DNA from 2 places in the Bradyrhizobium sp. RT6a genome. Region 2 is predicted to be linked to the other one. Evidence: predicted binding sites of a transcription regulator. Region 2 holds the regulator's gene; the other holds the start of a gene.
What was found. The regulator LexA, encoded in region 2, represses DNA repair genes until DNA is damaged. The targets are predictions, from matches to a motif close to TGTTCNNNNTGTGTTCNG.
Positions count from the first base shown of each region.

Region 1: the regulator LexA is predicted to act here: its motif matches at 2,469-2,486, upstream of recA (recombinase RecA).

Region 1 covers NZ_JBEPQC010000002.1:432,648-437,065, reverse strand. Annotated here, with positions in the region: gene gcvP (aminomethyl-transferring glycine dehydrogenase) at 1-1,114, shown strand, start outside; gene recA (recombinase RecA) at 1,306-2,394, opposite strand; gene ABIC03_RS11820 (hypothetical protein) at 2,645-2,812, shown strand; gene ABIC03_RS11815 (DUF2798 domain-containing protein) at 3,531-3,788, opposite strand; gene ABIC03_RS11810 (DUF6894 family protein) at 4,163-4,396, shown strand; gene ABIC03_RS11805 (hypothetical protein) at 4,406-4,418, opposite strand, start outside.
Region 2 covers NZ_JBEPQC010000002.1:1,305,732-1,310,149, reverse strand. Annotated here, with positions in the region: gene ABIC03_RS16210 (HAD family hydrolase) at 1-24, shown strand, start outside; gene ABIC03_RS16205 (hypothetical protein) at 194-385, shown strand; gene ABIC03_RS16200 (molybdopterin molybdotransferase MoeA) at 614-1,825, shown strand; gene lexA (transcriptional repressor LexA) at 2,002-2,703, shown strand; gene ABIC03_RS16190 (hypothetical protein) at 3,146-3,580, shown strand; gene ABIC03_RS16185 (GAF domain-containing protein) at 3,804-4,418, shown strand, end outside.

The sequences.
Region 1 (4,418 bases), 870 kb from region 2:
CGAGACGCATCGCAAGATCTGCCTGATCCCCTCCTCCGCCCACGGCACCAATCCGGCCTCGGCCGCGATGGTCGGCATGGACGTGGTGGTGGTCGCCTGCGAGAAGAACGGCGACGTCGACGTCAACGATCTCCGCGCCAAGGCCGAAAAGCATTCGAACGACCTCGCCGCTGTCATGATCACCTATCCCTCGACCCATGGCGTGTTCGAGGAGCATATCCGCGAGATCTGCGACATCGTGCATGGCCATGGCGGCCAGGTCTATCTCGACGGCGCCAACCTCAATGCGCAGGTCGGCCTTAGCAGGCCCGGCGATTACGGCGCCGATGTCAGCCATCTCAACCTGCACAAGACCTTCTGCATCCCGCATGGCGGCGGCGGCCCGGGCATGGGACCGATCGGCGTCAAGGCGCATCTCGCGCCGTTCCTCCCGGGTCACCCCGTGACGGATGGGAAAGCGCCAGTCGGCCCGGTCTCGGCAGCGCCGTTCGGCTCAGCCTCGATCCTGACCATCTCCTACATCTACATCCTGATGATGGGCGGCGAAGGCCTCAAGCGCGCCACCGAGATCGCGATCCTCAACGCCAACTACGTCGCAGCACGGCTCGATGCGCATTTCCCGGTTCTCTACAAGAACGAGAAGGGCCGCGTCGCGCATGAATGCATCGTCGACCCCCGCGCGCTGAAGACGACGTCCGGCGTCACCGTCGACGACATCGCAAAGCGCCTGATCGACTACGGCTTCCACGCGCCCACCATGAGCTTCCCGGTACCGGGCACGCTGATGATCGAGCCGACCGAATCGGAATCCAAGGCGGAGCTGGATCGTTTCTGCGATGCCATGATCGCGATCCGGAAAGAAATCGCCGAGGTCGAAGCCGGCCGCTTCAAGATCGAGGCGTCGCCGCTCCGCCACGCCCCGCACACCGTGCACGACATCGCGGATGACGATTGGAAGCGCGCCTACACCCGCGCCGAGGGTTGCTTCCCCGCGGGCACCTCGCGCACCGACAAATACTGGAGCCCGGTCGGGCGTGTCGACAACGTGTATGGTGACCGCAATCTGGTGTGCTCGTGTCCGCCGGTGAGCGATTACGCGGAGGCCGCGGAGTAGGAATAGGGCGCGACCAATGAGCGGCTCTCGCGATCCCATCGCCACAGCCGCTCGTTTGTCAGTTCAGCTTCTTAGGATGGGTAGAGCGAAGTGAAACCCATCACCCCACGCAAAACGAAACAGGCGCCGAAGACGTCGGCAACTCAACGTCCTCAGCGCCCGCTCCTCGCGAAAAACTTTAACGTTGAAGCTTACTCGTCTCCCGGCTCCTCGCCGTCGGCGTCACGCTCGGGGCTGCCGGCGAGAATCTGCTCGGCGATCAGGCCGGAGTTCTGGCGGATCGAGGTCTCGATCTTGGCGGTAATGTCGGGGTTGGCCTTCAGGAACGCCTTCGAATTCTCGCGGCCCTGACCGAGGCGCTGGCTGTCATAGGAGAACCATGCGCCGGATTTCTCGACGATGCCGGCCTTGACGCCGAGATCGAGAATCTCGCCCATCTTGGAGACGCCCTCGCCGTACATGATGTCGAACTCGACCTGCTTGAAGGGCGGTGCCAGCTTGTTCTTGACGACCTTGACGCGGGTGGTGTTGCCGACCACTTCGTCGCGCTCCTTGATCGCGCCGATGCGGCGGATATCGAGGCGGACGGAGGCATAGAATTTCAGCGCATTGCCGCCGGTGGTGGTTTCCGGCGAGCCGTACATCACGCCGATCTTCATGCGGATCTGGTTGATGAAGATCACCATGGTATTGGACTTGTTGATGGACGCCGTCAGCTTGCGCAGCGCCTGGCTCATCAGGCGGGCCTGCAGACCCGGCAGCGCATCGCCCATCTCACCCTCGAGCTCGGCCTTCGGCACCAGCGCCGCGACCGAATCGATCACCAGCACGTCGACCGCGCCGGAGCGCACCAGCGTGTCGCAGATTTCCAGCGCCTGCTCGCCGGTGTCCGGCTGCGAGATCAGGAGCTCGTCGATGTTGACGCCCAGCTTGCGCGCATAGACCGGGTCGAGCGCGTGCTCGGCGTCGATGAAGGCGCAGATGCCGCCCTTCTTCTGCCCTTCCGCCACCGTGTGCAGCGCCAGCGTGGTCTTGCCCGAGGATTCCGGCCCGTAGATTTCCACGACGCGCCCTTTCGGCAGGCCGCCGATCCCGAGCGCGATGTCGAGCCCCAACGAGCCCGAGGAGACCGCCTCGACATCCATCGAGCGGTCGTTCTTGCCGAGCTTCATCACCGAGCCCTTGCCGAACTGCCGCTCGATCTGGGAGAGCGCGGCGGCCAGAGCTTTACTCTTGTCCATGGAAGATCCTTCGACGATACGCAGGGCAGTGGTGGACATTGGGTCGTGCTCCTTATGGCGAGGATTCGCTAGAGGGACAAACGGCTGGCGAGGCGGCGCGGCGATAAAAACAATGTACCCTATTTGTTCTAGGTTCGCAATATGTTCTTTTGCGGATTATGGCGCTGCCTGACGCGCATCAAAGACGGATGAGCTGCGCGCCGTCAGAATTCCGTAATCCTGCGGCACCGAACCTTTTGCGGCCTGCGGTCTTCTCTTGGATGGGACCGCAACTCTGGGGACCTCAGTCATGACGAACAACACGCATCACGATACGACCCGCCGCAATCCGCTGTTGGAGGCGGCGCGGGAGGAGATGATCAAGTTCGAGCGCAAGGAAAACGAGTTCCGCAAGAAAGATCGCCAAGAGCGTGCCGCCGAGCTCCATTTGCCGCTGGACGCGATCAAGCTTCAATAAGGCCGCCACGACGAGGGTTTAGGAGCTGACCGAGGCCCGCTTGCGACTCGTGGGGCGATGGAGGTGTTCGCCAGCGGCAATGCTCCGGCGACGATGCCGGAGCGGCCGCCTGTTGATTTCAAGCAGATTGGCACGGGAATCGGGATTCAGGATTCGGATGGCCGCGGAGGCGAATCCGAGCCGATACGGTATCTAAATACTACCAATAAACCGTTGATTGGACGATGGAATTTGTAGGCGGGCTACTGTGCATGGGGTTGTTTTCGCGTTTTTGAAAGGCGCACATGGGCCTTTCGACCCCGTGTCCCGGCACCCAACGCCGCCTACAGCAGAACCAGCAACCCGATGCCGATCACCAGCACTACGAAGCCAGCCGCCGTCGCGGCGGCGAATGACCGCTCTACGTTGTCCATGATGCCACCCCGTTGCCGGCACGCCACGTTTCCCCCATGGCAGCACCGTCGCTGCGGAATCTCGCCTGCGGTTGTGTCCTGAGTTGTGCGAACGGATGTCGAAATTGGGACCGGTGCAGGGCCAGTGTGCGGCCCCGAGCTCTGGGCCTTCGCTGCCGCCGTCAGGCCTTGTCAGGCTGTCGTAAGCTGAGCCGGCTAGGGTCGTCCGGCTATGGTGTTGCAGCCCAGCACCTCAGCCTCCAATAACCTTTTCCCCGCTTGGCTCTCCAAGCGGGGTTTTTTCATGCCGGTTTTCATGCCGACTTTCATGCCGGCCGGCCGGTTTGCGAACCGCCCTCCTCCTGCGTCAGCCGCAGCGAGAAGGCGCGGATCGCAGGCGCCGCCAGCAGCACGATCGGCAGCATCGCCGCCCATGCGATCAGCCACGACACCAGCCAATGCGCGAGGAACTCCAGCGCGTTCCCTGCGGGAAGGCTGGCGATGCCCGCGGCGACCAGCGAGGTCAGTCCGGACTGGATGATTCCGAACACGAAATGAGAATAGCGGCGGGGAATGCCCAGCATGATGCGCCCATGTTCCTTAGCCTCATCGGGCCAAGCAAGGCACATGCCGCCGCGCGCCGGACGACGCCGTTGCCCGGTCCAGGAACTCTGTTCATGGCCGGAGAACCACGGGAGAGGCCTCGCGCCGCCGCCGGGCGGCCGGCGCATCGATCGGGAGCTGAAGGCGATCGGGCGCGAAACCGCCTGAACGGCCGGACCGAGATCGTCGGCGGGATGGCGCCCCTGCGCGCTGCAGCCGCCATGACAGCAGGGCGCGCGGCGTCCATGGGGGCTATTCCGTAGCCGCCCGGAATTGATCTGCCGATGGTTTGGGATTGGACTGCCCGCGATTATGGCCGTGGGGACTGAGCCATCAGGCGCGATCGGTGCGAACCATGCCGCTCTACTTTTTTCGAATCCGGAACGGCAGCTATTCCGGCTGTGCCGACCAGGCGTCGGAATTTGCCGATCGCGATTCGGCCTGGAAGGAGATGACCAGCGTCTGCGCCGACATGGCCGCCGGCATCGCCCGCAAGCTGCAGGAAAATTCCGAATGGCACATGGAGCTGCTGGACGAAGCCAAGGAGCCCGTGTTCCGGATCCGCATCACATCCGAAACCTTCGAATAGAGGCCGGCCCTAATCCGCGCTG
Region 2 (4,418 bases):
GCATTGAAGGCATTGGGCATTTGACGAGGAGCCCTTGTCGCGAAACCCACGGCGGCACGGCCCGACGGGACCAATTTTGAAGGAATTGAGGAACCCGATCACTTTGTGCATTTTTGTACAGAGTTCCGGGAACGGAATACCGCCTTCCGGACTCTTAGAGTCCGTTGGGACTTCTACGGACGGATGCATCATCGTGCTGGGCAAAACCTACCTCACCAAGCAAGCCTCTCTTCTTCTTGAATTCGCCAGGACAACTTCAGATTCGGACCTTTCCGCCAAGCTTGTGAGCAAGGCCGCCGACCTGAAATCCCAAGCCGATCCGCTACCCGACAAGGATCAAGGACCCAAGGCGCCCGACGTAACTCCCGGGCAGGCAGGGAGCTGATCGATACAGGCCGGGGGGCGCACGTCGTTCTCGTCTTACCATGACCACTATCCTGCCGATCTGTAACCTCCTTCGGATCATGGCGCGACGCGCTTGATCCCGGCTTCCGGAACAACATGAAGCGGCGGGAATGACTGCGCCCGTTCAGCCGTTTTTGCCTCCGCGCCCGCGCTCGGCTAGAAGACTTGCGGAACATTCGCCCGAACGTGCCGAGCAGGAGTTTTCGCCGTGGCCTTGATGCCGGTTTCTGACGCGCTTGCCGCAGTGCTGGCGGGTGCAGAGCCGCTGCCGGAAGACATGATTTCCCTCGACGAGGCCTACCATCGCGTGCTCGCGCGTGACGTCGCGGCGCGACGTACGCAGCCGCCGCAGGCGATGTCCGCGATGGACGGCTACGCGGTGCGCGCGGCCGATGCCGCGACGATCGATTCGGAGCTCACCGTCATCGGCGAAGTCGCGGCAGGCCGACCGTTCGCGGGGACGGTCGGCGCCGGCGAGGCCGTGCGGATCTTCACCGGCGGCGTCGTTCCCGGTGGCGCGGACGCCGTCGTGATCCAGGAGGACACGGTCGCCGCCGGCAAGCGTATCACGATCAAGGAAGCCGCGATCGCCGGACGGCACATCCGTCCCGCCGGCGTCGATTTCCGCGAGGGCGACGTGCTCCTGCGCAAGGGAAGCCGTCTCACCGAGCGCGACCTCGCGCTCGCCGCCGGGATGAACCATCCGCACCTTGCCGTTTTCAGGCGTCCGAAGGTCGCGATTCTCGCCACCGGCGACGAGCTGGTGATGCCGGGCACCACGCCCGGTCACGGCCAGATCGTCTATTCCAACGGCTACGCCCTGCACGCGCTCGCCCGCAGGGAGGGCGCCGAGACCATCGACCTCGGTATTGCCGCCGACACGCTGGAGGCCACCACCGCCGGCATTCGCCGCGCCCGCGAGAGCGGCGCCGACATCCTGATCACGACCGGCGGCGCATCGGTCGGCGACCACGATCTGGTCCAGCAGGCACTGAGGGACGAAGGCATCGCGATGGCGTTCTGGAAAATCGCGATGCGGCCAGGCAAGCCGATGATGCACGGTCGGCTCGGCACAATGGGTGTGATCGGCCTGCCGGGCAATCCCGTGTCGTCCTACGTGTGCGCTTTCCTGTTCCTGGTGCCTCTGATTCGCGCCCTGTCTGGCCGTTCTGTGATTCACCATCGCCGTGAAAGCGCCGTGCTCGGCCGCGACGTCGGCGCCAACGACCAGCGCGAGGACTATCTGCGCGCGCATCTGGAGGAGCGTGACGACGGCACACGCGTCGTTCTTCCCGTCAACCATCAGGATTCTTCGCTGCTTGCGAATCTCGCTGCAGCACAGGTACTTCTCGTGCGCGCTCCGTTTGCGCCGAAGGCCGAAGCCGGCACGGCTTGCGAAGTATTGCGGCTCCCCGTCTGAGCGCCTCGGCAACGCGCGTTCCGCGAACTTTGCTCTGTTCACGGTAAATTAAGCAGTTGCGGAACATGTATCGAACATATAGTGTCCGTTCATGATTTGTTTCGAGCATGTAGCGGCATATAGCCGAATTCAGCGTCTCGGAATCGGACGACATCAACCGGGGGACTTTGGTCGAGATGTTAACGCGCAAACAATACGAGCTTCTGCGGTTCATCAGTGAACGTCTGAAGGAAAGTGGCGTGCCGCCTTCCTTCGACGAGATGAAGGATGCGCTCGACCTGCGCTCGAAGTCGGGCATCCATCGCCTGATCACGGCGCTCGAGGAGCGTGGCTTCATCCGACGCCTGCCCAACCGCGCCCGTGCGATTGAAGTCATTAAGCTGCCGGAGCTCCAGGCAGCCGCAGGCAGCCGGCGCGGCTTCACGCCGAGCGTCATCGAGGGCAATCTCGGCAAGGTGCGTGCGAGCTCCAGCCTGCCGGCTGACGAGGGCGAGCGTCCCGTTGCGGTGCCGGTGATGGGCCGCATCGCGGCCGGCACGCCGATCGAGGCGTTGCAGACCCGCAGCCATACCATCAGCGTACCGCCTGACATGCTCGGCTCGGGCGAGCATTACGCGCTCGAAGTGCGCGGCGATTCCATGGTCGAGGCCGGCATTCTTGACGGCGACATGGCACTGATCCAGCGCAACGAGAGCGCCGATACCGGCGACATCGTGGTGGCGCTGATCGACGACGAGGAAGCGACGCTGAAGCGCTTCCGCCGTCGCGGTGCATCGATCGCGCTCGAGCCCGCCAACGCGGCCTATGAGGTCCGCATCCTGCCGCCCAACCGGGTGAAGATTCAGGGCAAGCTGATCGGGCTTTACCGGAAGTACTGATACCGGAAGTGCTTCATACCGGAAGTGCTTGGCGCCTCGCGCGCTTCCACCGGCATCGCCGGTCAGAGATTGGAGCGGATCATCGTCCGCTCCGGCTGGATAGTCGTTCTGGTTCTGCACAGACTATCCGGCCCCTCCTCCGGCGCTGGCTCCTCGCGATGCCCACGGAAACGGCACCGCGTCTCGAGTGTTCGAGGAAACACCGGCCAGCGATCAAGTTCTACCATTGCAGACAAGCCGGCAATGTTCGCGCATGCGCCTCCCGAATGCATCGCAACGGGCTTTGTTCCTATTGAATTCGGGAAAGATAATGTGATCGCAGCTTGCAGAAGCCAGCCGCAGATTTGCCCATAACCAAGCAGAGCGTTCGTGCTTCCACTCTGATAGAGGCCTGCGCCTCGATAAGAGACGCGGGTAGCTATCCCAGCATGAGGAGCACCCGATGTGTGACTACAGCCTGCATGCCGTCGCGTCGCGCCCCGCCGAAGTCGGCGAGACGATCGTCACGACAAGCTTCCGCGGCACCTCGACGCGCGGCTTCGCCTCCGCAGCCGATCCGTCTGTTGCCGTCTGCCTGCTGCCGGGGACGGAGCTCGCCTTCGCCGACGACGTCCGTTACGACAATCGCTGGATCTGGACGCGCACCATCAATTCCCGCGTGGGCAAGTTCGGCAAGATCGATCCGCACATTCCCGACCGCCATCATGATGCGATCGAATTCCCGGACGGCAAATATGTGCTGGTGACGCAGCTCGTCGAAGGCCAGCGCGCGACCGTGCTGCAACTGCCGGTAACTCAGTCGGTGGCCGAGCGCGAGCACAAGGCGCAGATCATCGCCGACCGGCCGCCGACCGTCACGCACCTGCCGATCGGCTGACACAGCCGCCTCCGGCTAGGAGGTCGGGGGTCAGGATTGAATTGCCATCGCCGGCCGCGGCCGGCGAGATGGTGTGGCTTGCGTCCGCGAAATCCAATCGGATGGACCAAGCCCTTACACCTCTCCGCCGCACGAAGTTTGAGCCGCCCTGCCTGAAGTTTGAACGTCCGCTTCGCAGCCAAATGACCGATGCTGTCAGGGCTTGAGACGGCGGACACGCTCGATGAAAACCTTCCTTCGCGTCGTTGAACTCTGGGTGCCCGATCGGACGCGCATGCGGCTGGAGTTTGGCGGCGGCCTCTACGACGAAGGGCTGTCCGCGTTCAAGGCCGTCAGCGAAGAGCTCCACTTCGGATATGACGAGGGACTTCCGGGCAAGGCCTGGGCCGCGGGCCACCCCGTGATCCTCACCAAATTCGCCAACTCCTATTTCAAACGGACCGATCAAGCGCTTGCGGCCGGCCTCACCTGCGGCGTCGCGGTGCCGGTGTTTGCGGGTGAATTCCTGCAAGCCGTCATGGTGCTATTCTGCGGCGACGACGAAGCGCATGTCGGGGCGATCGAGCTTTGGCACAACGACCCAGATGCCTCCCACGAGATGGGGCTCGTGGATGGCTATTATGGCACCGCCGACATGTTCGAATTCAACTCCCGCCACACTAAATTTCCTCGCGGCTTTGGCCTGCCTGGCCGCACCTGGAAGGCGGGGCTGCCGCTGATCATCAAGGACCTGCACGACGCCAGGAGTTTTCTGCGCTGGGAGGACGCAGCCAAGGTCGGGATCAATTGCGGCGTCGGCGTGCCCTATCGGACCGGCACGGACCAGACCTGGGTCCTG